4 regions of the Pantoea folii genome follow, and region 3 is predicted to be linked to each of the others. Evidence: predicted binding sites of a transcription regulator. Region 3 holds the regulator's gene; each other region holds the start of a gene.
The links. Region 3 encodes Fur, which represses iron uptake genes when iron is present. Its sites were predicted from a motif close to ATAATAATGAGAACNACTATCAA; they were not measured.
Positions count from the first base shown of each region.

Region 1 (7,492 bases), on a different contig from region 3:
GCCATCACTGCCTTTCCTGACACTTACCACAAAACATCCACGTTACCACGAAACACCGCAGTGGGTTGACCCTGATTGCGGATTATCGGAGTCAGTCGATGAATTGGCCGGGCAAAAGCGCGTCCCTGCGATTTCGCGTTACATCACACCCATGACATGCGGCAGCCAAAGCGATAGCGCGGGCACGTAAGTGATCAGCATCAGGATGAAAAACAGCGTGACGTAGAAGGGCAGCATGGCCGTCACCACTTGCTCAATTTTCTGTTTACTGACGGCGCTGGCAACAAACAGCACGGTACCGACCGGCGGGGTAATCAGACCGATACCCAGGTTGGTCATCATAATCATGCCAAAATGCACAGGATCGATGCCCAGACTGGTGGCAACGGGCAGCAAGACAGGGGTTAAAATCAGAATAATAGGGGCCATGTCCATCAAGGTGCCGATCACCAGCAGTAACACGTTGATGCACATCAGAATCACGTATTTATTATCAGAGATGCTGGTGAAGGCATCGGTGATCATGGTCGGCAGTTGCATAAAGGTCATCACTGCGCCAAAGCCCGCCGCAAAGGCAATCAATACCATCACAATGGTGACGGTTTTGATGGTACGAAACACCAGAATATGCAGCTGATTCCATTTGAAATCGCGATAGATGAACATCGTGACAAAAAACGCCCACAGGCAGGCGATCGCAGCGGATTCCGAAGCGGTAAAAATGCCGGAAAGAATACCGCCCAAAATAATGACGATGGTAAACAGTCCCCAGAACGCATCGAAGAAGATTTTCACCGCCTGACGCAACGGAATGGCTTCGCCTTTGGGATAACCGCGCTTGCGTGCGAACGCCAGGCACATCACCATCAAACAGAATCCCAGCATCAGCCCGGGGATAATACCCGCAACAAACAACGAGGATATGGTAACGACGCCACCGGTGGCCAGCGAGTAGATCACGGAGTTATGGCTGGGCGGCGTTAACACCGCCTGCACCGAACCGCTGGCGGTCACGGCGGCGGCAAAATCTCGCGGATAACCTTTTTGCTCCATTTGCGGGATCATCACCGATCCGATCGAGGCGGTATCGGCCACTGACGATCCTGAAATCGCGCCAAAAAATGTCGACGCCACGATATTCACCAACGACAAGCCCCCGCGGATAAAACCGACGAAGATATAGGCAAAGTTTACCAGGCGTCGGGCAATCCCTCCCTCGGCCATGATCGCCCCGGCCAGAATGAAGAACGGAATGGTGAGGAGTGAAAATTTGTTGACCCCGTTGGTGATCTGAATCACCACGGCTTCCAATGGCAAATCGATCCACCAGGCGCCAATAAAGGCAGCAAATCCGACGGCAAAGGCCACCGGAAAGCCGACCAACAGCAGCAACACCAAACTACCAACCAGAATGAAAGCATCCATTTTAGTGCTCCGAATTTAGTGTGTGCCGCCCAGCGTCACCAGCGGACGCTGACTTTGATCGCCATTCAGTATTCGCTCGATCACAAACAGCAGCGTAAACAGCGCGCCGATAGGAATGGGCAGATACATTTCGCCATACGTCACAGCAGGCAAGGCCGCCAGCGGTTGAATCCACATGGCCTCACACAAGCTGTAGCTGGCCTGCAGCAGGATTAAGCACACCACGATCAGCAGCAGGTTGCACAGCCGTTGTGCCCATTTTTGTGCAGCCTCAGAGAGGCGATCGGTCACCATCGACACACAAATGTGTGTGCCTGCCCGCAATCCGACGGGCGCACCAATAAAGGTAAAGATGATCATGCAGACGATAGCGACCGGCTCCGGCCATGAGAGGGCACCATTCAGCACATAGCGCGCGAAAATACCGATGGGTATCACCGCGACCATAATCAACAGGGCTACCGCCGCGATGCCCATGCACAACAAATAGAGCCCATCCATCAAACGGGAATATGCATTCATGCTTCGTTACCTGAGCAAGGCGCCACGTGGTCGCGCGGCGCTGAGAGGGTTATTTCACATCCGCAATTTGTTTCATCAGATCCTGATAATTGCCGCCAAACTGGTCGCGCACCGGTTGCGTGGCTTTCATAAAGTAATCGCGGTTGGTGTCCTGGAATGTCACGCCGCCGGCTTTCATTTTCTGCACTGACTGGGCGGTGTAAGTGGCCCACAGCTGGCGCTCTTCATCCTGCGCTTCCTTGCCGAGTTTCTTCAGCAGCGCCTGATCTTCTGCGGAAAGCCGTCCCCACGAAGCTTTAGAGAACAGGATCATCTCCGGCTGAATAAAGTGGCCGCTCAGGGTGTAGTACTTCGCCACGGGCAGATAGTTGTGGGCGACAAACGTCGGTGGATTGTTCTCTGTGCCATCGACCACGCCAGTTTGCATGGCGCTAAACACTTCGCTGACGCCCATTGCCACAGGATTGGCACCCATCGCTTTCAGCGTGGCCAGTGAAATGGCACTGTTCTGCACGCGAATTTTCATCCCCTGCAAATCTTCGGGTTTGGTGAGAGGTTTTTTGGTGATCATGTTGCGTGTGCCCGCGTCGGTCCAGCCGAGGAACACCATGCGAGTGCGGGGATCGTTATCGAATTTTTCGACAATCTGTTTGCCGACATCGCCATCCAGCACCTTGTGCATGTGGTCTTCATCGCGGAACACATAGGGCAGGGTTAGCACACTGGTTTCAGGGGCGATAGTGGTGACAGGAGCCAGCGAGACGCGAATCATGTCAATCGCGCCGAGCTGAACCTGCTGCAGCGTTTGATCCTCATCGCCCAGCACGCCGCCAGCGTAAACCTTCAACTCTAATCGTCCTTGCGTCGCTTCTTTTAACTTATCGCCCATATGCTGCAGCGCGACCACAGTGGGATAACCGGCGGGCTGTACTTCCGCGACTTTTAACACTTTGGCATGAGCACCACTCGCCAGCAGCATAACCAGAGAAGAGATTGCAATCGTGAGTCGTTTTTTAGATGTCATTATTATTGCTCCAGCTTAGTGATCATTAGCGGTGTCAGGCACACCACAATCGGGAAGGGCTGGCTCAGAATAGTGAAATTGCGCTGGCGAAAAAGTGGTCAAATGTTGATTGGATGAAATACATCACATTTTGAAACGATGTTTTAATAAATTTTCAATTTAGGTCACATTTGTAAAACATCAGCCAGCGCATCCATAAAAACCACATAGATTGTTAGAAATTGAAGCATTAATCGTTTGTAAATAGTAATGAGAACTACTATCACTTCGGTCAATTTTTTTGCTATGATCCGCGCTTCAATCGTGAACTGTGCAACAGAAGTTGGAGACGCAGCGTGGTAGCCAGTGATTTGATGCAAACGGACCTCTCCGTTTGGGGCATGTATCAGCATGCCGATATCGTGGTAAAAGTGGTGATGATTGGCCTGTTACTGGCCTCGGTTGTCACCTGGGCGATTTTCTTCGGCAAGTTTGCTGAGCTGAGCGGGGCGAAACGTCGCCTGAAACGCGAACAGCAGGCGCTGGGCGAAGCGCGTTCGCTTAATGATGCTTACCGCGCCGCTGAAAGCTTCAAAAGTAACAGCCATAGTGCGGTGTTGCTGAACGATGCGCAGAATGAGCTGGAACTCTCTGCAGGTACCGAAGACCTTGATGGCATTAAGGAACGTACCAGCTTCCGCCTTGATCGTCGCGTTGCGGCATTCAGCCGTCATGCCGGTCGCGGTAACGGCTTCCTCGCTACCATCGGTTCTGTTGCACCCTTCATCGGTCTGTTTGGTACCGTTTGGGGCATCATGAACAGCTTTATCGGTATCGCTAAAACCCAGACCACCAACCTCGCTGTTGTGGCGCCGGGCATCGCAGAAGCGTTGCTGGCGACCGCGATTGGTCTGGTTGCTGCTATTCCTGCTGTTGTTATCTACAACGTCTTCGCGCGCATGATTGCCAGCTACAAAGCCTCATTGGGTGATGTTGCGGCGCAGGTGATGCTGCTGCAGAGCCGCGATCTGGATCTCGGCAATGTGGACACCGCGAAAGAAGCGACCCGTCCGACGGCGGCACAGAAACTGCGCGTAGGATAAGTATTATGGCGATGCGTTTAAACGATGACTCGGTAGGCGATGGCGAAATGCATGAAATCAACGTGACGCCGTTTATCGACGTTATGCTGGTTCTGCTGATCATCTTTATGGTCGCCGCGCCATTAGCCACGGTGGATGTGCGTGTTAACCTGCCTGCCTCCACCAGCGCACCGCAACCGCGTCCGGAAAAACCGGTTTATCTATCTATTAAGGAAGATAAGCAGATCTATATCGGCAACGATGCGGTCACCAAAGAGACGCTGGTGAATGCGCTGACGGCGCAGACCGAAGGCAAGAAAGACACCACCATCTTCTTCCAGGCGGATAAGTCAGTGGATTATGAAACCCTGATGAGCGTGATGGATCAATTGCGTGAAGCGGGTTATCTGAAGATTGGTTTGATGGGCATGGAGACGGTGAAGAAATAAATCCCCCCTCTTATCGCTCATAAGGGCCGCCATCGAAAGCGGCCCTTTCTATTTTCTCCCGCCGTTAATGTTAATTTCTCGTTACTTTTGGTATCACTTTTGTAAACTGCAATGGTGAGGCTGATCACATCTATTCCTGGCGCAACCCGCTACAACGGTAGAAAAACCCAGGAAGGACAACATGAGCGTGAGTCAATCTTTACAAAAGCCATCGCAAGGCGGGGCCAAAACCATCTTTAGCGTTACCAGCGGTAACTTTCTTGAGATGTACGATTTTATGGTGTTTGGCTATTACGCTACGGCGATCGCCAAAACCTTTTTCCCCGGAGATGATCCCTTTGCTTCATTGATGCTCACGCTGATGACCTTTGGTGCGGGCTTCCTGATGCGTCCACTTGGCGCGATTATTCTGGGTGCCTACATCGACCATCACGGACGCCGTAAAGGACTGTTGCTGACATTGGGCTTGATGGCGTTGGGCACACTCACCATCGCCCTGGTGCCGGGCTATGCCACGCTGGGTGCCGCCGCACCGATTCTGATTCTGCTGGGTCGTTTGCTGCAGGGCTTCTCTGCGGGTGTGGAATTGGGCGGTGTGTCAGTTTATCTGTCTGAAGTAGCACCAAAAGGACGCAAAGGTTTTTATGTTAGCTGGCAGTCTGGAAGCCAGCAGGTTGCGGTGATCTTCGCGGCGCTGCTCGGCCTCGGCCTGAACCATCTGCTGGCGAAGGATGCGGTCACCGAATGGGGCTGGCGTATTCCGTTCGTGGTCGGTTGTATGATTGTGCCGTTCCTGTTCTGGATCCGCCGCATGCTGGAAGAAACCGAAGCGTTCAGCAAGCGCAAGCAGCATCCTTCCATGGGACAGATTATGCGCTCGGTCGGTGAGAACTGGGCATTGGTACTGGCGGGGATGCTGATGGTGGTGACCACCACGGTGATGTTCTACATGATCACCGCCTTCACCCCGACTTTTGGCAAAACCGTGTTGATGATGAGCGACGAGCAGAGCTTTATGGTGACGCTGTTTGTCGGCATCTCTAACCTGATTTGGTTGCCGGTCATGGGCTCGCTGTCGGATCGCATAGGACGCCGCCCGCTGCTGATCACTTTTACTATCCTGATGATTCTTACCACCTGGCCAGTGCTGCACTGGCTGGTGGGATCGCCCACCTTTGCGCATCTGGTGGAAGCGGAATTGTGGTTATCGTTCCTGTATGCCAGCTATAACGGTGCGATGGTGGTCTATCTGGCGGAAATTATGCCGGCTGAAGTGCGCGCCACCGGCTTCTCACTGGCGTATAGTCTGGCGACCGCGCTGTTTGGTGGCTTCACGCCAGCAGTTTCAAGCTACCTGATCCATGCCACGGGTGATAAAGCGATGCCCGGCGTGTGGTTGTCATTCGCGGCGGTGTGCGGATTGATCGGGACGCTGCTGATTGGCCGCATGGTGAAACAGTATCAGGCGCGCCATGGCGGCACGCCGGTGGGAGCTTCGCTGTAACGCCCTGGCTGACAACGGGCCTCATATCAGCCCGTTAAGAAGCGATTCGAGTAAAGCAGCCCCTTGTTGAAGGGGCTGCTTTTTTGTTTATGCAGATATGTGGGTATGGCGCAGTGAAACGCAATCATCGTGCCTCTTAACAAGCGACATCGTCGCTCATGCCCTGCCTAAAACGACAGATCCACCACCACGCTATCCGTATAACTCCCCGCCGCTGGCGTATTCTGCGTCGTCAGAATCTGCGCTGTATAGGTGAAGTTGCGCGTTACCAGATCCGCGTTCAGGGAGGTGGCGCTGGCGCTACTCCAGCGGTCAGTGCCGGTCGGTCCCCAGCGTGTCGTGGTGGTGGTGCCTTTATAAATGTCATAAGCCAGCCGGTTAGTCCCGCTCGCCATCTGGCGCGTGGTGCCGCTGTAGTAGCTGCCATTGCTCAACCCCACAGTGAAAGTGCTGCCTTTAGAACACACCACGTTGATGGTCTGCTGCACCGTGGAGAAACTCCCCACCAGCGGTGCGCTGCCAAAACTCACGTTAGGCGCGGTGATGGTGGTGCAGTCGTTGGTCACAACCAGGTTAACGGTAATCGGCATGGCGGTGCCGGTACTGGTTTGCACTGTTCCTACGCACAAACCTGCTACGTTCAAACCCGCGCACACCGTATAACTCACCGTTATGGTTATCGTCGTGGTGTAAGTGCCGGCTGCAATCACCTGTCCCGTCAGGGTGCGGAAATAGAGCGGAATATTAAAGTTAAGGCTGTTCCCCAGCCCAAGCAGTAAAGCCGAGCTCCAGCGATAGCTGCCGCCCTGCTGCAATTCCGTAGCGCAGGCGCTGTCGATGCACATTTGAATGGGAATGCTGTCGGTACCGGTGCTGGAACTTTTCAACACCGCCCGCGTGCCGCTGAGATAGGTCGCAGTGGTGAAGGCGTATGTGACGTTATCGGTGCCCAGCAACGACAACGTACCTGACCCACAGTTGACGTTGGTGGTGCTGGAGGTGTTCTGCACCGTGGAGCCCACCGCGAATGTCGTCACGGAGCCAAAGGTCGCCGTTGGGGCCGATAAACTACAAAGCGCATAACTGGTGCCCGGCAAGATAAACAGCGCCAGCAGCAAAAAAATCTTTCTCATGGTGAAATTCCTGACTGTGAATTATTGGCCGTGCTGACCGCCGAACCCGGCGACGGCGGCGGCAGATCGCACGTCAGCGGACCGTAGGTCTTCAGCGCTTTTGGCTGGCCGTCCGCAATGGTCAGCGTGGTATCACAACTGCGCCCATCAGGCGTCACGACATGAATTGGGTTTTCAGCGCTCAGATTCTCCATCCAGACAATGCCATCCCATCCGATATATTCCGTACCCTGATTCGGGCGCAACACCTGGCTGGAGATCGGCAACGGTTGCCCCTGTTTATCGTGCAATACCACGCTGGCGGCACGCAGACGTTCCACCGGGAAGTTCAGCAGGTAACCACTTTTCCGTTTCACCGCAAAACGCTGTTCCAC
Region 1 covers NZ_JBWXON010000003.1:279,283-286,774, reverse strand. Annotated here, with positions in the region: gene metC (cystathionine beta-lyase) at 1-5, opposite strand, end outside; gene AC1MDE_RS06315 (TRAP transporter large permease) at 139-1,425, opposite strand; gene AC1MDE_RS06310 (TRAP transporter small permease) at 1,441-1,947, opposite strand; gene AC1MDE_RS06305 (TRAP transporter substrate-binding protein) at 1,997-2,971, opposite strand; gene exbB (tol-pal system-associated acyl-CoA thioesterase) at 3,325-4,053, shown strand; gene exbD (TonB system transport protein ExbD) at 4,059-4,481, shown strand; gene tcuC (MFS transporter) at 4,663-5,985, shown strand; gene AC1MDE_RS06285 (Csu type fimbrial protein) at 6,153-7,118, opposite strand; gene AC1MDE_RS06280 (fimbria/pilus outer membrane usher protein) at 7,115-7,492, opposite strand, start outside.
Region 1: a site for Fur is predicted at 3,215-3,237, ahead of exbB (tol-pal system-associated acyl-CoA thioesterase). Genes of this name have one in related genera too.

Region 2 (7,492 bases), on a different contig from region 3:
GGATGATTTAAAGCGGTGCGGAAATTTTGCAGCAGCGGGCTGGGATCGGGATCGCCTTTAAAGGGTTCGATAGTGAGCTGGTCGCCCGATTGCTGGGCATGAAAAGCGCCCCAGTGGGCGCTGTGTATTACCGGTTTTTGCGTCATCACTGTTCCTGGCTGTCAAAAATGAAAAACGGTGCTTAGAGCACCGTTGCAATAAAGTTTCTTACGCGCCCGTTTTCCGGGTCGTCGAGGACTTGTTGAGTGGGTCCAGCTGCCACGATTTTGCCGTCTTCCATAAAGACAATGTTGTCGGCAACCTCGCGCGCGAAACCAATCTCGTGCGTCACAATTACCATGGTGATGCCGGAGTGCGCCAGTTGCTTAATCACTTGCAACACTTCGCCCACCAGTTCTGGATCCAGTGCCGATGTCGGCTCATCGAACAGCATCACACCCGGGTCCATCGCCAGCGCGCGCGCAATGGCCACACGCTGTTGCTGTCCGCCGGAAAGATTCTGCGGCCACTCCTCTTCGCGCCCTGCCAGCCCCACCTGCTTAAGCAGTGACAGCGCTTTGCTGGTCGCCTGTTGGCGGTTCTGTTTTTTCACGCGCATCGGTGCATCAACGATGTTCTGTAACACCGTGCGATGCGGGAACAGGTTGAACTGCTGGAACACCATGCCAATTTGCGCACGCTGACGCGCAATCTCACTGCTGCTTAACTCATGCAGCGCCTGGCCTTTTTGTTTGTAGCCAATGATTTCGCCACCAATCCGAATGGTGCCGCCATCCAGCTTTTCCAGGTGGTTAATGCAGCGCAGCAAGGTGGATTTCCCCGAACCAGAAGGCCCGAGGATCACCGTCACCGAACCAGCGGGAATATCCAGATTCACTTCATCCAGAATCGTGACGCCAGAGAAGCGTTTAGTGACTTTACGTAAGGCGATCGCTTCAGCCATTGCTTACGCTCCTTTCAGGTTTTTGCGCGCTAAAGCCCGGCAAGGATTTAAACAGACTGCGTTTTTCACGACGCGTAACGCCACGACCAAAATAGCGTTCAACGTAGAACTGACCAATCGACAGTACCGAGGTCATCAGCAGATACCACAGCGTCGCCACCAGCAGCAGCGGAATCACTTCATAAGTACGCTGATAAATGATCTGCGCGGAGAACAGCACATCCTGCAGCGAAATGACTGAGACGACGGCAGTGGTTTTCAACTGACCGATAATTTCATTACCAGCAGGTGGCATGATGGCGCGCATCGCCTGTGGCAACACCGTGTGTCGGAAAATCTGCGCGGGGCGGTAACCCAGCGCACGTGCGGCTTCCAGTTGTCCGTTTCCTACGCTTTGGATACCGGCACGCACAATTTCAGCGGCATAGGCAGACTGATGCATCACCAGCGCGATCACCGCCGCACTGAATGGACTCACCAGCGCATTAGATTGGGTGCTCCACAGCTCGCCCAGGCCTGGGATTGAGAGTGAAATCGTCGGATAAAGTGCGGCAATGTTGTACCACAGGAACAGCTGCACCAGCATCGGCACACCCCGGAAGAACCAGGTATAGAACCAACTCACGCCCACCAGCACGGGGTTGGATGAGAGGCGCATCAGCGCCAGCACCGTACCAAACGCAAAGCCCAGCACCACCGAAATCGCCGTCAGTTGCAGCGTCATTAATACGCCCTGCAAGATCGATTCGCCGGTGAAATTTTCCGCAATCACGCTCCATTCGAAGCGTGGATTGTTAATCATCGAGTGCGCCATTGCCACGACGCACAACAGCACCACCAGCGCACTCAGCCAGCGTCCGTAGTAACGTTTGCCGACAATTTTCAAATCATCGGTGTGGTCACGTACATCACTCATTGAAAGATTTCCTGGTTACGTTTGGATTCTTTAACCGCGCCAAAACCGATGCCCCAGTTGTCGAGGATCTTCTGGTAGCTACCATCTTTGATCAGCGAGTTAAGTGCCGCTTGCACCGCAGGCTCAAGCGCAGAATCTTTCGGGAAAGCCACAGAAACAGGCGCGTCATGCACGGTGATTTCGCCGCTCAGGGTGATAGGTTTAATCACTTTCGCCTGCCACAGCAGACCTTCGTACGGGCCAAGGAACATCGGCACGCGACCGCTGACGACAGCCTGAACACCGGCTGGACGATCCGGGAATACGGATACTTTGATCGGCTTTTTACCCGCTGCTTCACAGGCTTTGCTGGCTTCTTCCAGACGCGTCACCTGCGTAGTGCCTGAACCTGCGCCAACTTCCAGGCCGCACACGGCGTCCAGGGTTTTGAACGGTGCCACATTGGCATCTTTGCGCGAGATAATGCCCAACAGGCTGGCATCGTAATAGCTCACGAAATCGATAATTTTGGCGCGGGTCGCGGTGGCATTAATGTTCGAGAGCGCAACATCGTAACGACCGGTTTTCAGGCCGGGAATGATGTTGTCGAAACCGCCGGTGTCACGCCACTGGACCTGGATCCCTAAGCGTTCGCCCACGGCGTTCATCACGTCAATTTCACGTCCGGCCAGGGTTTTGTTGTCTTCTTTATAGAAGGTGGTCGGCGGCGTGTTTGGGTTGGTTCCTGCCACGATGTAGCCGCGCTTAACCACATCCGCCGGCAGCAAGCTTTTCAGTGCCGGGTCGGCCTTAACATGGAGTGAGCTGTCAGTTGGGACGGATTGATCGGCGGCAAACGCGGTGTGCGCACTCAATGCAAGTGCAAGCAAGGTGATACCTTTGGCGAGTTTCACTGGAACCTTCTCCTGATATATATAAATGTTTCCCTGTAGGGAAAAGGCGTTGAGGTAGCGATGTATTTTTCTTCTTTCTCACCTTACGGCGGAAAGAAATTTTCATCCTCTGAACGTCCCGGAGCCATTCTCAGTAAGATGTGCAGCGATCACAAATGCGAAAAACGGATATCTATTGCCATAATTCGGGAATAGAACGTAGTGCCCGTGGTGCCGGGGATGACCGCGCCAGCGATGGCGCGGTTTCAGGTGAGGTATTCAGATTTAGTCAGGTATTCGGCAGCCTGCTTTTGCCATGGCTTATGAACGTATTCTTCTTAGCAAGACATTATTGTTCTAAGCGTTTGCGTATAGGCTCAAACTCTTTAGTCGCATGGCGTGGAACGATATCGGGTAAATTCTGCTCGGCTGCCTGCCAGTATTGCCACGACACTTTCTTGTCGCCCAGTTCGTAATCCATACCATCCCAGCTGTCTTCACGGAAGCTGTAGAACGCCCAATGTGCCTGCTGCTGATCCAATACCGTTAATACATCCTCCAGATATTGTGTGCAGCCTGGCAAGGTGCGCACACAACCGAACTCCCCTACCACCATTTGATGGCGAGCCACGCCGCGCGCTTTCGCCCACTCAAACGGCAGCGCTAAATATTCTGCCACGCGTTGTGCATCCCACTGTTGCTGCAATCCCGCAAACGGGACTTTACCCGGGTAAGGCCAGGGCGCTTTGCGTTTGGCATTCGGTGCACTGGTGGCGGAATAAGGCTCATACATGTGCACGCTATATAACACCCGTTTATCTTCGAGCGGCTGTGGCCAATACGTGAAGGCATCGGCGGCAGCGTACCAGCCACTGTCGACCATCACCGGCGTCTGCTGATCGACTTCGCGAATCGCCGCAATCACGGTGCGGTAAAACTCCGGTAAATCCCGCGCGGTACCCTTGTGCTGCAGATACCAGCTTTTCATGGTTGCGGCAGACGCATGTTCGTCCAGACCGCCCATTTTCTCCGGTGCGGGTTCATTAATGATGTTGTATGCCGCTACTGCAGGGTGGTCTTGCAATGCAGCCGCAAGGTCACGCCAATAACGGGCACTTTGCTGCCAGAAAGCGTTGTCTTGCCACAGCCGGTCGTCGAACTGTCCGCCGTTATTTTGTGACCATCGCATGCCGGGTAAGGAAAGCGGCGTAATCACCACTTTCAACCCTGCTGCCTCAGCGTTATCCAGCACATTTCTCAAAGTGGCGACATCTTCCGCCACTAATCCCTGGTAGCGATCCGCACTGCCCAGCAGAAAATCACGCTGTTTGGTGGGCCATTTATCCCAGGAGAGCCGCACCCAAGAGGCACCGTAAGTGTGGAGAGCATTAAAATAAGCAGTATTGGGTGGAATGCGATTAAAACTGTTGCCGCCATGTTGAGGTTGCAGCCAGAAATCCATCTTATCGGCGGCTCTGGCAACAGAAATAGTGAACGAAATCAGTAACAGGAATGTAAAGGTTTGTATGATCTGGCGCACACTTTCTCCTTGATTTATGAGAGTCCCAGGCACCCTTTTTGGTGCAGGCTCGAAGCTAAACGGATTCCCATGTAGTTACTGTGCGTTATCACTGATTTTAGTCTACTGATTTGCAAGGAATTGATGACAGTTTGATGAACGCTTTTCCTCCGCAACGTTTTTTAAGCACAAACGTCACTCTGGCTTTACGTTTCTTCACGTTTCCCCCGCATTTAGCACCAATCATGGAGAAAAAAAGGAGACGCCGGTTTGTCGCATATACAATGAGAAACATTCTCATTATCATGCGCATTTGCTTACATATGTTAATACTTCAGGGAGAAGATTTAAGTGAATGTAACTTTGTATGTCAGGAAGCGCCCTCTTGCACTGATTGTGGCAGCCTTGCTCACCTCACCTGCTTATGCCGCAGAACCCACGGAAAAACTGGCTGACGATGAATCGATGATCGTCACTGCAGAACAGGGTCTGAAACAACAGCCTGGCGTTTCCACCATTACCGCTGAGGACATTAAGAAAAGTCCACCGGTTAACGACCTCTCCGATATCATCCGCAAAATGCCGGGCGTCAACCTGACCGGTAACGGGGCCAGCGGTAGTCGTGGTAACAACCGTCAGATTGATATTCGCGGCATGGGCCCGGAAAACACCTTAATCCTGATAGATGGCGTGCCGGTCAGTTCGCGTAACTCCGTGCGTTACAGCTGGCGCGGCGAACGTGACTCGCGTGGTGATACCAACTGGGTGCCCGCGGAGATGGTAGAACGTATTGAAGTGATTCGCGGCCCAGCCGCCGCGCGTTACGGTTCCGGTGCGGCTGGCGGCGTGGTGAACATCATCACAAAGCGCCCGACCAATGACTGGCATGGATCGCTGTCACTGTTCACCAATCAGCCCGAAAACAGTAAAGAGGGTGACACGCGTCGCGCCAACTTCAATTTGAGTGGCCCACTGGCTGGCGATGCATTAACCATGCGTTTGTATGGCAATATCAACCGCACCGATGCGGATGCTTATGATATCAATACCGCTCAAAACGGCTCTTATGCTGCGGGACGGGAAGGGGTACGTAATAAAGATATTAACGGTGTACTGTCATGGAAAATCACCCCTACTCAGATCGTTGATTTCTCCTACGGCTATAGCCGTCAGGGCAATATCTATGCGGGCGACACGCAGAACAGCAATGGAAATAGCAGTGCAGGTGGTTTAGTTGAATCTCTGTACGGCAGTGAAACAAACCGCTTATATCGTCAGAGCTATGGCGTCACTCATAACGGTATCTGGGATTGGGGCACATCCAAACTTAATTTCAACTACGAGAAGACCAATAACACTCGCTTGAAAGAAGGCACTGCCGGAAGTGTTGAAGGGATGATTAACAGTAATGTTTATTCGACCAGTCGTCTGGAAAGTTATCGTGCTGGCGGAGAAATAAACTTCCCACTGGAATTATTGGTGGACCAAACCGTGACGTTGGGAGCGGAATGGAACCACGATGAGCTTAATGACCCTGCGTCAATGCAATCTGCAAGTACAAACCTTTACTTGCCAGGTAGTTCAGGCGATCCGTCTCAGCGCAGCAGTACTAACTCCGCCACGATAAGTTCTCTTTATTTTGAAGATAATATTGCCGCCACTGACAGCACTGAAATTATTCCGGGTTTACGCTTTGATTATCATGATGCTTTTGGTGCTAACTGGAGTCCAAGCCTGAATATTTCGCAAGGATTGGGCGACTATTTTACGCTCAAAGCGGGTATTGCGAGGGCATTCAAGGCGCCTAACTTATATCAATCAACTCCCGGCTACCTACTATCAACACGTGGCAATGGCTGCCCAATTGGCCTATCCCAATGTTATTTATTAGGGAATGACAATCTCGATCCTGAAGTGAGCGTCAATAAAGAAGTGGGACTAGAGTTTAACCACGCGGGTTATGTCGCTGGTATCACCTACTTCCGTAACGATTACAAAAACAAAATTGTATCCGGTACTGATGTTGTCTACACCAATGGTACTTACAACGTGCTTCAGTGGGAGAATGGAGGCAAAGCCATTGTAGAGGGGCTGGAAGGGAACCTGACTATTCCATTGATTGCGGACACACTTGAGTGGCGGTCTAATGCGACTTACATGTTCCGTTCAGAAAGTAAGAAGACCGGAAATCCTCTATCGGTCATTCCTGAATTTACTATCAACTCACAATTAGAGTGGCAAGCAACTGATAGCCTTAGCGCCAATATCAACTGGACGCAGTATGGCCGCCAAAAACCGCGCCAAAATGCAGAAACAGTTATTGAGGGAAGACCTGGAGGTCTTTCACAACGTGAAATCAAGCCATATTCCATCGTCGGCTTGAACCTCAATTACGACATCACTAAAAATTTGCGTGCTAATGCGGGTATTAACAACCTGTTTGATAAGCGCATTTATCGTGAAGATGAAGGTGCTTCAACTTACAACGAACCGGGCCGCGCCTATTACGCTGGCGTCACCCTGTCGTTCTGAGTCCTGATGGGTGGCCTTCTAAGGGCCACCTCTAATGACTTGCATTCCTATCTCCCTGTTAACCCATCAATTTCCATCCAAAATCACATCAATATTTTTTTGACGTTTAGCCTGCAAATTTTGATGGTTTTACGTCAAATAACCGCTCGCCGCTGCACATCGCATCCGCTAATTTCATCGCTATCTCCCCTACAGGATATAACCGATGATCAAAGAAGCGTTTTATCGCACAGGTCACCCCGCACCTCAACTCGGCGTCAGCCCACTCTCCTGGGTCAATGAAGTGCTGCAATACCTCGGCGCAGGGACCTCGGCCGAACACTGTTTGAAAGAAGCGAAACAGGCCGGATTTCAGGGCGTCGAGCTAAGTCGCATATTCCCGCGTGAACCGGGTGCATTGAAGCAGCTGTTGGCACAACATCAACTGCAACTGGTGTCAGGCTGGCATGACGGATTTCTCACCGAACGCAGCGTTGAGCAGGAGCTGGATGCGGTGCACAACCATGCCGCCCTGCTGCAGGAAAATGGCGCCAACGTGATGGTGTACGGCGAATGCGGCTGGATGGCTGACAACGCGCTGGATGTGCCACTGAGCACCCGACGTTTGTTGCCGGAGAGTCAGGTCGCCGACTATGCCGATCGCCTTTCCCACTTTGCCGAAGCCCTGTTTGATCGATACGGTTTACGCCTCGCCTATCACCACCATCTCA
Region 2 covers NZ_JBWXON010000001.1:380,848-388,339, forward strand. Annotated here, with positions in the region: partial or broken gene AC1MDE_RS01875 (molybdopterin-dependent oxidoreductase) at 1-146, opposite strand, end outside; gene AC1MDE_RS01880 (amino acid ABC transporter ATP-binding protein) at 182-943, opposite strand; gene AC1MDE_RS01885 (amino acid ABC transporter permease) at 936-1,859, opposite strand; gene AC1MDE_RS01890 (ABC transporter substrate-binding protein) at 1,856-2,752, opposite strand; gene AC1MDE_RS01895 (glycoside hydrolase family 5 protein) at 3,081-4,271, opposite strand; gene AC1MDE_RS01900 (TonB-dependent siderophore receptor) at 4,614-6,782, shown strand; gene iolE (myo-inosose-2 dehydratase) at 6,988-7,492, shown strand, end outside.
Region 2: a site for Fur is predicted at 4,535-4,557, ahead of AC1MDE_RS01900 (TonB-dependent siderophore receptor). Genes of this name have one in related genera too.

Region 3 (7,492 bases):
TGAATCCATGATACCCTAAGCCAAGGTCACAACCGTAAGAACTTTAGCCATGATTTTGAACGCCTGTCTGCAAACTGAACAATCTCCCCCTGAAGCGTCCCCGATTCTGTTAATTCATGGCCTGTTTGGCAGCATGGATAACCTTGGCGTGCTGGCACGCGGCGTACGGGATGCTCGCCCCACGCTACAAGTGGACGTACGCAACCATGGTTTATCTGAGCGCAGTGAGGTGATGAATTATCACGCCATGGCGCAAGATATCGTTGAGACGCTGGATGCACACCAGATTGAACGCGCTGGCGTGATAGGTCACTCGATGGGCGGTAAGATCGCCATGGCATTGAGCGCAGTGGCCCCCGAACGTATTGAGAAGATGGTGCTGATCGATATCGCGCCCGTGGATTACCAAACCCGCCGCCACGATGAAATCTTTGCCGGTATTCGCGCCGTCACCGCCGCGGGTGTAACGCGTCGTAGCGAAGCGGCCGAGGTGATGCGTCAACATGTCACTGAAGAGGGGGTAATTCAGTTTATCCTCAAGTCCTTTGTCGAGGGCGAGTGGCGCTTTAACGTGCCGGTGCTGTGGGACAACTACACCACGATTTCTGGCTGGGAAGAAGTTCCCGCCTGGCCACATCCCGCATTGTTTATCCGCGGTGGCGATTCTCCTTACCTCGACAATCAGCACCGCGATGCACTGCTACGCCAGTTCCCGCAGGCACACGCACACGTGATTAGCGGGGCCGGTCATTGGGTACATGCTGAAAAACCTGATGCGGTTTTGCGCGCAGTTCGTCGCTTTTTTAACCTGTAAAAGCAAAAGCTTGCCGTATGCGGTTTAGGGTTGGCGTCGCGGATGGTGCTGGAGTATGATGTCGCGCTAAAAATTTGCCGCGGATGATTTTTTCGCCGTGGTCGGGCCGATAATGTATAAATCGCGCAGCGCCTTTCCGCCGTTCGCGCCCACTCAGTTTCACAAATCATGGCAAAAGAACAGACAGACCGTACCACGCTTGATCTTTTTGCAGACGAGCGGCGTCCTGGTCGACCCAAAACCAGCCTGCTGACACGTGACGAACAGTTGCGTATCAACAAACGTAACCAGCTCAAGCGCGATAAAGTGCGAGGGCTGCGTCGTGTTGAGCTGAAAATGTCCAGCGAAGCGGTTGACGCCCTGAACACGCTGGCCGAGCAACAAAACATCAGCCGCAGCGAGTTGATTGAACAAATGCTGCTGGCGCAACTCAAACTGTCTTAGCGCGCTGACCGCACGCAGGAACACAAAGTTCAGGCTTTACTCGTTCCGCCCTTTTCAACGGTCTGCTATCATTCGCTAACATGTGCAGTCAATTGACTTACTTTCACAATCAGGCTTTAAGAGGTTACTTAACCCATGGCAATCGTAGGCATTTTCTTCGGCAGCGATACCGGCAACACTGAAAACATTGCAAAAATGATCCAGAAACAACTGGGTAAAGATGTCGCCGAAGTGCATGACATTGCTAAGAGCACCAAAGAAGATCTCGCAGCGTTCGACATCCTGCTGCTGGGCATTCCTACCTGGTATTACGGCGAAGCACAGTGTGACTGGGATGACTTCTTCCCTTCGCTGGAAGAGATCGACTTTAATGGCAAACTGGTGGCGCTGTTTGGTTGTGGCGACCAGGAAGACTACGCAGAATATTTCTGTGATGCGATGGGCACGATTCGCGACATCATTGAGCCAAATGGCGCGGTGATCGTGGGCCACTGGCCGACCGAGGGCTATCATTTTGAAGCCTCTAAAGGTCTGGCCGATGACAAACACTTCCTCGGCCTGGCAATTGACGAAGACCGTCAACCTGAGCTGACCAACGAACGTGTTGATGCCTGGGTGAAACAGATTTTTGATGAGCTGCAGTTAAAAGAGATCATCGAAGCCTGATGCCTCGCCTCCCCAATGTGAGCGCTGGCTCACATTGGGACAAAGGAATTTCCTATAAAAATAATAGCTACGGTTTTTTAACTTTTCCCCGCAAATCTGTAGAATACCCGCAATGGTCATCCGCTTATTCCTCTGATTGTTGACTGAGGCTGAGTGAAATGGAAACCCAAACCACACCGTTCCGCGCTGACGTAGGCGATGTTTATCCTTACGACTTTTGTTGATTTGCGCGATACCCCGGTTTTCATTTCACTGCTTGAGTTCTATAATGAGACGCAAATGAGAATACGTGTGACCTAAACATTCAAGGCCCCTGCGCCGTAAGTGACATGCAAAGTAACAGGACAATATCCGAATGACTGACAACAACTCCGCATTGAAGAAGGCTGGCCTGAAAGTCACTCTGCCAAGATTGAAAATTTTGGAAGTGCTTCAGGGACCGGGCCCCGAGTCCCATCACGTCAGTGCGGAAGATTTGTATAAGCGCCTGATCGATATGGGCGAAGAGATTGGCCTGGCAACGGTATATCGCGTTCTTAACCAGTTTGATGACGCGGGTATCGTCACCCGTCATAACTTCGAAGGCGGCAAATCCGTATTCGAACTGACTCAGCAGCATCACCATGACCACTTGATCTGCCTGGATTGTGGCAAAGTAATCGAATTCAGCGATGAATCAATCGAAACGCGTCAGCGTGAGATTGCCACTCGCCATGGCATTAAACTCAGTAACCACAGCCTGTACTTGTACGGCCACTGTGCACTGGGAGACTGCCGCGAAGACGAGACGCTCCACGATAAGTAATTGAGTGTGCTATGCAATATAAAAAAACCGGTGCTGGTCACCGGTTTTTTTATGCCTGTTATCAAGCGATAAAGGTCTCGTGGAGGTAGCGCCAGCGAGGAATGGTGGTGCTGCAATCCAGCACAGCCAAAGAGATGCGCGTTTGATGGGTGCCGTTCAACATCTGCAGTTCACGATACTGAATCGTCACTTCCTGGCTCTGTTGAGAAATGATGGCATGCTCACTGGTGGCAATGCGCAGCCCTTCCCGCTGACCGTGCAGTTTGCGAAACAGCACTTCGGTCTCATTCAGATCCAGCTGCTTACCCAGCGGCGTCACCATTTTGAAATCCGGGTGAAAGTGTGACAATAGCAGTTCCATGCTGTCATCACTGCCTTCTACCTGGTTAAAAACACGTTCAATAAGCTGATGTAATACCACCACACTATGCTTAGCTTCCAGGGCGAGACTTGTCATTTTATTTCCTTTGATAACCCGCAGAGCTTTGTTGAGAGCGCATAGCCTACCTGAAATACAATTTTTCACACTCGCAAATGGGTTAATTTTGCTAAAGTCAGAATTGTCGCAAAATAGACAACAAGCTCAGCTTGCCGCCTTCAGCATAATTAATTGCTCGTGGCGAATTACAGGCAATAAAAAAGGGCGATTGCTCGCCCTTTCATGATCATATTGTGCTATTGACGAAAGATATTACTCGCCAATCTTCGCGAAAGTATCGCGCAGTCCAACCGTGCGGTTAAACACCAATTTACCCGGCTGTGAGTAGACGCTATCGGCACAGAAATAACCTTCACGTTCAAACTGATAAGCTGCGGTAGTGGCCGCTTCACGCAAACCAGACTCCACGAAGCCCTGTTTGATCTCCAGCGAGTTCGGGTTAATGGTGGTGAGGAAATCCTCAGCCGCCGCGGGGTTTGGCACGCTGAACAGACGGTCGTAAAGACGGAACTCAGCTGGCAGTCCATGAATGGCGGAAACCCAGTGGATCACACCTTTCACTTTGCGACCATCCGCCGGATCCTTGCTCAGGGTGTCAACATCACAAGTGGCATAGATGCAGGTAATGTTACCCTCTTCGTCTTTCGCCACACGCTCAGCACGAATCACATAAGCATTGCGCAGACGCACTTCTTTGCCCAGAATCAAACGTTTGTACTGTTTGTTGGCTTCTTCACGGAAGTCAGCGCGATCAATCCACACTTCACGGCTGAACGACACTTCACGCGTGCCCATCTCCGGCTTGTTTGGATGATTAGGCATGGTCAGCGTTTCTTCGTGGCCGGCGGGCAGGTTTTCGATCACCACTTTCAACGGGTCAAGTACCGCCATCGCGCGTGGTGCGTTCTCATTGAGATCGTCACGAATACAGGATTCCAGCGACGCCATCTCAACGATATTGTCCTGTTTAGTCACGCCGATGCGGCGGCAGAATTCACGAATCGAGGCCGCGCTGTAACCACGACGGCGCAGACCTGAAACGGTCAGCATGCGGGGATCGTCCCAGCCTTCCACCACTTTCTCGGTGACCAACTGCGTCAGCTTGCGCTTCGACATCACCGCGTATTCCAGATTCAGCCGCGAGAATTCGTACTGGCGCGGATGCTGCGGAATGGTGATATTGTCCAGCACCCAATCGTAAAGGCGACGGTTGTCCTGGAACTCCAGCGTACACAATGAGTGGGTAATGCCTTCGATCGCATCCGAAATGCAGTGGGTGAAGTCGTACATCGGGTAGATGCACCACTTGCTGCCGGTCTGATGGTGATCGGCAAACTTAATGCGGTATAGCACCGGATCGCGCATCACAATGAAGCTCGATGCCATGTCGATTTTGGCACGCAGACAAGCTTTACCTTCCTCGAAACCGCCATCACGCATTTTCTGGAACAGCGCGAGGTTCTCTTCCACGCTGCGGTCGCGGTACGGGCTGTTTTTACCCGCCGCAGTCAAGGTGCCGCGATATTCACGGATCTCTTCCGCCGACAACTCATCAACGTAAGCCAGACCTTTATTGATCAGCTCAACGGCGTAGTTAAACAGTTGGTCGAAATAGTCTGAGGAGTAACGAATGTTGCCGCTCCACTCAAAGCCCAGCCATTGCACGTCACGCTTGATGGATTCAACGAACTCCAGGTCTTCTTTCACCGGGTTAGTATCGTCAAAACGCAGGTTGCACTGTCCTTGATAATCTTGGGCGATACCAAAGTTCAGGCAGATTGATTTCGCATGGCCAATATGCAGATAACCATTGGGCTCAGGCGGGAAACGGGTATGCACACTGCTGTGCTTACCGCTCGCCAAGTCTTCGTCGATGATCTGACGAATAAAGTTCGTTGGGCGGGCTTCAGCCTCACTCATCTCAAAATCCTCAAAACAATAGCGGGTGATTTGTACCACGAAGTAACGGAGTATGATCCACAAAGCGCAGGAGGGAAACAACCGTTTGTTGGTCGTTTTAAAACAAAAAAGGCAGGAATTTCTTCCTGCCTTCTGGCTAAATCACAAGGACTTAGTTTTTCACTTCATACAGCGGCGTGACGCCTGCAACCACCGAACCGCTGGCCAGCAGATTCAGTCCGGCGAAATCATCGCTGTTGCTGACCACCACCGGGCTAATCATTGAGCGCGCGTTGGCGTTGAGGAAGTCCAGATCCATCTCCAGAATCGGCTGACCGGCAGTGACGGTTGCTCCCTCTTCTACCAGACGTGTAAAGCCTTTTCCTTCCAGCGCCACGGTGTCCAGGCCCATGTGCACCACGATCTCAACGCCGTTAGCGGCTTCCAGACAGAACGCATGGTTGGTGTTGAAGATTTTCACCACGGTACCGGCGATCGGAGCCACCACCGTTTTGTCGGTTGGCTTGATTGCCAGACCATCGCCCACCGCTTTGCTGGCGAACGCCTCATCCGGCACCGCGTCGAGCGCGACAATCTCACCGGTCACCGGTGCCACCAGCGTAGCAATCACCGCTTTTTCAGTATTCAGCACGGCCTGGGGTTTAGTCACGACCGGCGCAGCGGTGGCAGGAGCGGAAGCCGCAGCAACCGGGCCTTTGCTCAATACCGTTTTCATTGCGGAGGCGATGCTTTCAGCCTGAGTGCCGACAATCACCTGCACGCTCTGCTTGTTCAAACGAATCACACCAGACGCACCCAAACGTTTCGCCACGCCTTCATTCACCTGGGCTGAGTCTTTGACGTTCAGACGCAGACGAGTAATGCAGGCATCGATGTTGGTCAGGTTGTCTGAACCGCCGATGGCGGCAATGTAACGACGTGCCAGTGATTCGGTCTGGCTTTCACCGTTACCGCTGTGATCAACGTTGACGTCGTAGCCGTCAGTTTCATCGCCCGCAGACAATTCACGACCCGGCGTCATCAGATTGAATTTCTGGATAGTGAAACGGAATACCACATAGTAGATGGCGAAGAACACCAGACCTTGTGGAATCAGCATCCACCAATTCACCGCCAGCGGGTTACGCGTTGACAGCACCATATCCACCAAACCGGCACTGAAGCCGAAGCCTGCAATCCAGTGCATGCTCGCAGCAATAAATACCGAGATACCGGTCAATACGGCATGGATCACATACAACACCGGTGCCACGAACATGAAGGAGAATTCCAGCGGTTCAGTGATCCCCGTGAAGAAGGCCGCGAAGGCCGCAGCCAGCATAATACCGCCGACTTTCGCGCGGTTTTCTGGACGTGCGCAGTGGAAGATAGCCAATGCTGCACCCGGCAAGCCAAACATCATGATCGGGAAGAAGCCCGCCTGATAGCGACCGGTGATGCCCGGGATACCCGTGCCATTCGCGATTGATTGTGCACCGCCAAGGAACTTAGGAATATCGTTAATGCCTGCCACGTCAAACCAGAATACGGAGTTCAGTGCGTGATGCAGACCGACCGGAATCAGCAAGCGGTTAAAGAAGGCATACACGCCTGCGCCCACCGAGCCCATTTTCTGAATGTGCTCACCGAAGTTCACCAGGCCGCCGAAGATGATTGGCCAGATGTACATCAGGATAAACGCCACAACGATCATCAGGAAGGAGACAAGGATCGGCACCAAACGGCGCCCGCTGAAGAACGACAGCGCTTTGGGCAGCTCAACATGGCTAAAGCGGTTATACACTTCAGCGGAGAGAATACCGACCAGAATACCCACGAACTGGTTGTTGATCTTGCCGAAGGCAGCAGGCACCTGATCGACCGGAATCTTCTGAATCATCGCTACTGCGGCAGGTGAACAGAGTGTCGTCACCACCAGGAAGCCCACGAAGCCGGTTAACGCGGCCGCACCATCTTTATCTTTGGACATACCGTAAGCCACACCGATGGCAAACAGCACTGACATATTTTCGATAATGGCAGAACCGGACTTGATCAGCAGAGCGGCCAGCGCATTGCCTGCACCCCAGCTGTCTGGATCAATCCAATACCCTACCCCCATCAAGATTGCCGCTGCCGGCAGTGTCGCTACCGGCACCATAAGCGCGCGGCCGACCTTTTGCAGATATCCTAAAATACTCACCTTTTTCTCCCCCTATGAGACTGGCGTTTGCCGTAGCGCGGGTTGATTTTATTATCCCTACGCTCGGTACCTTGATGACATCTTTCACCACGAGGCGCAGTGTAAAGATAAATTAATTCGCCTCGCAAATTAAAACCACAGTAACTGTGACTTTAATCACCATAATGGACGTTTATCACTGCGAAATGCTAGCCACCACCACAAACTTATTTTATGATGAAA
Region 3 covers NZ_JBWXON010000030.1:34,152-41,643, forward strand. Annotated here, with positions in the region: gene ybfF (esterase) at 50-814, shown strand; gene ybfE (LexA regulated protein) at 983-1,258, shown strand; gene fldA (flavodoxin FldA) at 1,394-1,924, shown strand; gene fur (ferric iron uptake transcriptional regulator) at 2,280-2,729, shown strand; gene AC1MDE_RS24820 (hypothetical protein) at 2,791-3,186, opposite strand; gene glnS (glutamine--tRNA ligase) at 3,421-5,088, opposite strand; gene nagE (N-acetylglucosamine-specific PTS transporter subunit IIBC) at 5,240-7,264, opposite strand.

Region 4 (7,492 bases), on a different contig from region 3:
TACGTGAGGGTTTCAGGCACCGCCTGGTCTAAAACAACAAAGCCTAAGCCGGATAGCGGCTAGCCGCCGTTGCGCTGGTGCAGAGCTGCAGTGACTTTACGCAACAGCGGCGGCAGATCTTGTTTTTCCATCACCACTTCCACCAGCGTCAGGCGACGCTGACGCATCAATTGCTCCATTACCGCCGTTAACTGCACCGTTTCGCTCACTCGCCAGCTTTGTGCCGCACACTCTACGCTCATCGCATGTGGCAGCGCAGTCCAGTTCCATTGTGCGATGTCGTTGTAACGCTGTTCAGCGCCGTGAATCGCCCGCTCAACCGTGTAACCGTCGTTATTGATCAGGAAGATAATCGGCTGTTGCCCGTCACGCTGCATGGAACCCAGCTCCTGGATCGTCAGCTGCGCTGAACCGTCACCGATAATCAAAATGACGCGTCGGTCAGGTTGTGCCGTTTGTGCACCAAAGGTCGCCGGTAGAGTATAGCCAATCGAGCCCCATAGCGGTTGCACCAGCATTTGTGCTCCCGGTGGTAAACGCAGCGCGGCGGCACCAAAGGCGGCCGTGCCCTGATCGGCCAGGATGATATCACCCGGCAGCAGGAAGCGCTGCATCGCCTGCCAGAATGCGCGCTGACTGATTACCGCATCATCGTTTTGCTCAATTTCTTCGCAAGATGCAGTGTCGGCCAGTGCCCAATGTACGCAGTGGCGTTGATAAACGGGCAATAATGCGGCGAGGGCTTGCGCCATGCTAAGCGGCGCAAAGCATTCTCCGCCCACCGTGGCGTGAAACGGTTGCAGGTCGATAACGCGCTCTGCGGGTAACTGCTGGGTGAAACCGGCGGTCAGGGTATCGGTAAACCGCACGCCGACGCACAGCGTGACATCCGTCTCTTCAATGGCCCGGCGCACCGCATCGCTGCTGCCTTCGGCAGCGTAGGTACCCACATAGCCGGGCTGCTGTTCATCGAGCACGCCTTTGCCCATCAGTAATGTAGCGGCGGGAATGGCGCGTAGTTGGCGGAGTGCAAACAGCGGCGATTGCAATTGCCAACGCGAAGCGAGGAAATCGGCCAGTAACGCCACGCGCTGTGCAGGAGCCAGTAAGCGTTCAGCGGCAGCAGCAAAAGCTGTCGCAACGGCGGTGTCCTGATGGACAGGCGCAACGGGCTGAGGATCAGGCACCGTAATCTCCGTCGCCGCGACATCCACCGCCAGCAGCAGATAGCCGGGCCGGTGCTGGTTAAGCGCTTCCGATATCACACGGTCAATTTCTTCAACCGCATTATCCGCAGTCAGCACCGCGCTGGCGGTACTTACCTCTTGTGCCATGCGCAGGAAATGATGGAAGTCGCCGTCCCCCAGTGAATGATGTACACAGTCACCTTGCTGCTGCGCACGACTGGCTGGCGCGCCAACAATATGAATAACCGGGACATATTCGGCATAGCTGCCCGCAATCCCATTAATCGCACTCAGTTCACCCACGCCAAACGTGGTGAGCAGTGCAGCAGCACCGTTGCAACGACCGTAGCCATCCGCCGCGTAGGCGGCATTGAGTTCATTGGCGCAGCCGACCCAGGCAATCTCAGGATGAGCAATAACGCTGTCGAGAAATTGCAGATTGTAATCACCCGGCACACCGAACAGATGACGGATGCCAGCTTGCTGTAGACGGTGCAGTAAATAGTCGCCAACGTTGAGGGTTTTCATCGACAGCTCCTTCTTAAGGGGATGATCGAAGTATCAGCGATGTGGCTGAATTGGCGAGATTTTCACCATCAGCGCATGGTGATTTGTGGCAAGCAATCGTTACGACGACAGAAAATTCTGTAAGTTGCGATCTTCGGCGCGTTTCGGCTTAGTGTAAACGCATACACTGCTATGCTGATGTCACTTTCTCCCTTTTTGAGACAGGAACGCTGCATGTCTGTATTTCCTCACCCCGAACGTTATCAACAGATGCAATATCGTCGCAGTGGCCGTACCGGCCTGAAATTACCGGCTATTTCGCTGGGTTTATGGCACAACTTTGGCGACAGCACACGCGTCGATAATAGCCGTGAATTACTGCGCCACGCCTTTGATCGCGGCATCACGCATTTCGACCTCGCCAACAACTACGGACCCCCGCCGGGTTCTGCGGAGTCCAATTTCGGGCGCATTCTGCGCGAAGATTTTGCCGGGCTGCGCGATGAGTTGGTGATCTCCACTAAAGCCGGTTACACCATGTGGGACGGTCCTTACGGCGACTGGGGTTCGCGCAAGTATCTGATTTCCAGTCTGGATCAGAGCCTGAAACGCATGGGGTTGGAGTATGTCGATATCTTTTATCATCACCGTCCCGATCCGGAAACGCCGCTGGAAGAGACCATGCGCGCGCTGGATCAGGTGGTGCGCCAGGGTAAAGCGCTGTATGCCGCCATTTCCAATTACCCGGCAGATAAAGCAGCCGAAGCGATTGCCATTCTGCGCGATCTCGGCACACCTTGCCTGATTCATCAGCCGAAATACTCCATGTTCGAACGTGCACCGGAAGAGCAAGGTCTACTGGATGTGCTGGGTGATAATGGCGTCGGCTGCATCGCATTCTCTCCGCTAGCGGGTGGTGTGCTGACCGATCGCTATCTGCAAGGCATCCCTGAGGATTCCCGTGCCGCCAGCGGCAGTAAATTCCTTAATGAGAGCCAGTTGACGCAAGAGAAGATGGAAAAAGTGCGTAAGCTGCAGGCGATCGCCCAACAGCGTGGGCAGAAGCTGGCGCAAATGGCGCTGAGCTGGGTGCTGCGTGATGCACGCGTGACTTCGGTGCTGATTGGTGCAAGTAAAACTGCGCAAATTGATGATGCCGTTGAGATGCTAAGCCAGCCCGAGCTGACAACTGAAGAGATCGAAGCGATTCATAACATATTAGTGTAAACGATTACCTACCCGGCTCAGGCCGGGTATTTTCCGCAGCAGAAAATTCTCAATTCAGATTTCCCGCAACGTTTTCAGACTCACTCTCAAGGCAACACTGGACCGATGTGGCACACTAGCGCAACGGTGGCAGTGATAAGCCACTGAAAAGGAGAAGTTATGAAACGTGCAATTTTGTTTGCCGCCTTGCTGGCAACACTTTCACCCCTGGCGATGCACACAGCAGAAGCCAACAGCGCCACCCTTACATTGGCTCCGGGTGTCACGCTGCATCTCGGCGATCGCGATCGTCGTGGTTACTATTGGGATGGCGGACGCTGGCGTGAGCCGCGCTGGTGGAATGACCGTTATCGCTACAACGATCATCGCTGGTGGCGTCATGAAGAGTGGCGTCGTCATCAGGCTTACGAACGTGAGCGTGAACGCCGCTGGCATGAGCGGGAACGCCGTGAGCATTGGCGCCATGACCATCGTCATGATGACAGGCATGATCACCACCACCACTAATACAAAAATCCCGGCCTGATAGCCGGGATTTTCTTTTTTTCGTCTTGACCAGCCGAAGCGTTACCAGCCGAGCGCCTCACCGACCAACAGATAGAGATTCAATGCCACCACCAGCACCACTATCAGGCGTCCGGCGTTTTGCATCAGGCGCGAATTGACCATCTCATCGCCCATCAACTCGCGGTTGCCGGTAAAGGCCAACAGCGGGATCAATGCCAGTGCGATACCGAAACTCAACAGTACCTGGCTCATCACCAGAATGCGCGTTGGATCCCATCCGGCCCAGATCACGATAAAGGAAGGCAGCATGGTGATGGTGCGACGTAGCCACAGCGGAATATGGAAGCGAATAAAGCCCTGCATCACGACTTGTCCCGCCAGTGTTCCCACCACGGTAGAAGACAAGCCTGCCGCCACCAGACTTAATCCAAACACAATGGCTGCTGCGCGGCCCAGCAAAGGTTGCAGCGTCAAATACGCCTGGTCGAGATCCACAATGCTGGTATGCCCGCTGAAGTGGAAAGCTGCCGCCGCAGTCGCCATCATCGCCAGATTGACAAAGCCGGCAATGGTCATGGCAATCGCCACATCGAGTTTAGTGGACGAGTAGCGATCCGCTTTGCTGCCAATGTTACCGTGTTGCGTCAGTGCCGAGTGCAGGTAAATTACATGCGGCATGATGGTGGCGCCCAGCACACCGGCAGCGAGGAACACGGCGTCAGAGGTAGGCAGCGAAGGCAACGCCATACCGGTGACCAATTCACTCACTTTCGGCTGCGAGAAAAACAGCTCAACAATATAGGCACCGGCGACAAACAACAGCAGGCCGCCAATTACCAACTCCAGCGGCTTCTGCCCCCGGCTTTGCAGCATCAAAATCAGGTAGGTGGCGACGCCGGTGAGCACGGCGCCTTGTAGTAGCGAAATCCCCAGCAATAATTTAAAGCCGAGTGCCGCACCAATAAATTCAGCGAGGTCAGTGGCCATGGCGATGATTTCCGCCTGCACCCAATAGAACCACACTGCCGGGCGTGGAAAGCGATCGCGGATATGCTCGGCAAGGTTTTTACCGGTGGCGATGCCAAGTTTGGCTGACATCAGCTGAATCAGCATCGCCATCACATTGGCCCAGACCACCACCCACAGCAGTTTGTAGCCGTAGGCCGCACCCGCCTGAATGTTGGTGGCAAAGTTACCGGGATCGATATAACCAATTGCCGCGATGAAGGCAGGGCCAAGCAGCGCGAGCTTGATTTTTCTGGCTCCGCGAGCGGCGCGCTCAGCGGTGCGACTTTCTGACATAGTGTGGACCCTGTCCTAACGCTTGTTGACCCATGCAGCTTAACGGGCGCTCAAGGCAAGTGAAATTTGATTATAGTTATCGTAATAATAGATGGTGCTATGAAGTATAGCCATTGCTATACCTTGCGGTAAAGCCAGTTCTTGCCAAAATGTTTGCAACAGGAATCACTCTACTCCCGGGTTATTTTATAGACAATGTTTTTGTGGATATTTCTTGTGAAGGCTTTGTGAAGAGGTTGTGAGCGGTGAGACTATTCTTAGAAATTTGTCGATACCGAATACTTATAATGTGGTTTTGATCTCGTTTTTAAGTAACGCGTTACATAGAATACGCAACAAAATACAACCCTCCTCAAATTTGGAGCCGACATGTCCCATATTTTGCACTTTCTTTTGGCATTAGTGGTGGTAGCCGTACTGGCCTTGCTGGTCAGCCACGATCGTAAAAGCATCCGCGTTCGTTACATCGTTCAGCTTCTGGTGATCGAAGTTCTGCTGGCGTGGTTCTTCCTTAACTCTGAAGCTGGCCTTGGCTTCGTCAAAGGGTTCGCGGGTCTGTTTGACCATCTACTGAAGTATGCTGCCGAAGGGACTAACTTCGTATTCGGCAACATGAACGACAAAGGCCTGGCGTTCTTCTTCCTGAATGTTCTGTGCCCGATCGTGTTTATCTCCGCGCTGATCGGTATTTTGCAGCATTTCCGTATCCTGCCTTGGGTGATCCGCGGCATCGGTACCGTGCTGTCAAAAGTCAACGGTATGGGCAAACTGGAATCCTTCAACGCCGTAAGCTCTCTGATTTTGGGACAGTCAGAAAACTTTATCGCGTATAAAGATATCCTTGGCAAAATGTCACAGCGTCGCATGTACACCATGGCTGCTACGGCAATGTCGACAGTTTCCATGTCCATCGTCGGCGCTTATATGACTATGCTGCAGCCGAAATATGTGGTGGCCGCGCTGGTATTGAACATGTTCAGCACCTTCATTGTGTTGTCACTGATCAACCCTTACCGCGTCGATAGCGAAGAAGATCTGCAGTTGCAGGATCTGCACAAAGGTCAGAGCTTCTTCGAAATGTTGGGCGAATATATCCTTGCCGGTTTCAAAGTGGCGATCATCGTTGCCGCCATGTTGATTGGTTTTATCGCCCTGATTTCAGGTCTGAACGCGCTGTTTGATCTGATCTTCGGCATCAGCTTCCAGGGTGTGCTGGGTTACGTGTTCTATCCGTTTGCGTGGGTGATGGGCGTGCCGTCCAGTGAAGCGCTGCAGGTTGGCAGTATCATGGCAACCAAACTGGTTTCTAACGAATTCGTGGCGATGATGGATCTTCAGAAGATTGCTGGTCAGCTGTCACCGCACGCAGAAGGAATCCTGTCTGTGTTCCTCGTCTCCTTCGCTAACTTCTCCTCTATCGGGATTGTGGCGGGTGCGATTAAGGGCTTGAACGAAGAACAGGGTAACGTGGTTTCTCGCTTCGGCCTTAAACTGCTGTACGGCTCAACCCTGGTGAGCGTGCTCTCTGCCGCTATCGCCGGTCTGGTTCTGGCCTTCTGATGTTCAGGGCGAGCTGCGGCTCGCCCTTCTCTTCTTAATTATGCCTTTCTGTTCTATCTTGCATTTCACCCCTTTTATCCCCGTCATTCGCCGCTTCCCCACCTGACGCAAAACCTTTGCACAATATTGAATTTCCGTCCCGGTTGCCTGCGCCCGTAGCTTTTCTCCATAACGTCACATCTGGAGAATCGTATGAGCATTCAATTTCTTGGCATGATTGGCCACCGCCTGGCTTCCGAAATCATTCCCGCCAGCGGTCCGCTGTTCGATAAAGATTACATCGCGCGTTTCGCCCGCGCCCATGAAGAAGCGGGATTTGATCGCATTCTCGTGGGCTATTGGTCCGATCAACCCGACGGCTTTCTGGTGACCGCACATGCTGCGGCACACACCTCAACACTAAAATTCCTGCTCGCACACCGTCCGGGCTTTGTCGCACCGACACTGGCCGCACGCAAGCTGGCAACGTTGGATCAACTGACCGATGGTCGGCTGGCCGTGCATATCATCAGCGGCGGTAGCGATGTCGAGCAGCGTCGTGATGGTGACTTCCTGAATAAAGCCGAACGCTATGCGCGCAGCGATGAGTTTCTTGCCGTGCTGAAGCAGAGTCTGGAATCCAGCCAGCCTTATGATCACAAGGGACATTTTTACCAGGCTGAGCAGGCGTTTTCCGCCATCAAACCTGCGCAGAAAAAGCTGCCGATATACTTTGGTGGATCGTCTCAGGAAGCGATTGATGTCGCTGCGCGCCATGCCGATGTCTTTGCCCTGTGGGGCGAACCGCTGAAAGGGGCGGAAGAGACGGTACGCAATGTGCGAGCCGCTGCGGCTCAGCACGGGCGTGAGATTGATTTCAATATCTCGTTCCGTCCGATTGTCGGGAAAACCGAGAAAGAGGCCTGGGAACGTGCCGAGCATATCCGTGAACTGGCCGAGAAGCAGTTGCAAGAGACCGGCTTCGCCTTTGGTAAACCCAAGCCGCAAAGCGTTGGCGCCCAGCGTTTGCTGGCTGCCGCCAATGAAGGCGATCGCCTGGACAAAGTGCTATGGACCGGCGTGGCTAAACTGGTGCAAGGCGGCTACAACTCCACCGCACTGGTAGGCACCGCCGATCAGGTTTCCGACGCGCTGCTAGACTACTATCGCCTCGGCATTCACAGCGTGCTGATTCGCGGCTTCGATCCATTGAATGATGCGGT
Region 4 covers NZ_JBWXON010000016.1:125,052-132,543, forward strand. Annotated here, with positions in the region: gene AC1MDE_RS18500 (alpha-keto acid decarboxylase family protein) at 60-1,715, opposite strand; gene mgrA (L-glyceraldehyde 3-phosphate reductase) at 1,929-2,921, shown strand; gene AC1MDE_RS18510 (DUF2502 domain-containing protein) at 3,081-3,428, shown strand; gene AC1MDE_RS18515 (Nramp family divalent metal transporter) at 3,489-4,730, opposite strand; gene AC1MDE_RS18520 (NupC/NupG family nucleoside CNT transporter) at 5,100-6,290, shown strand; gene AC1MDE_RS18525 (LLM class flavin-dependent oxidoreductase) at 6,483-7,492, shown strand, end outside.
Region 4: a site for Fur is predicted at 4,797-4,819, ahead of AC1MDE_RS18515 (Nramp family divalent metal transporter). Genes of this name have one in related genera too.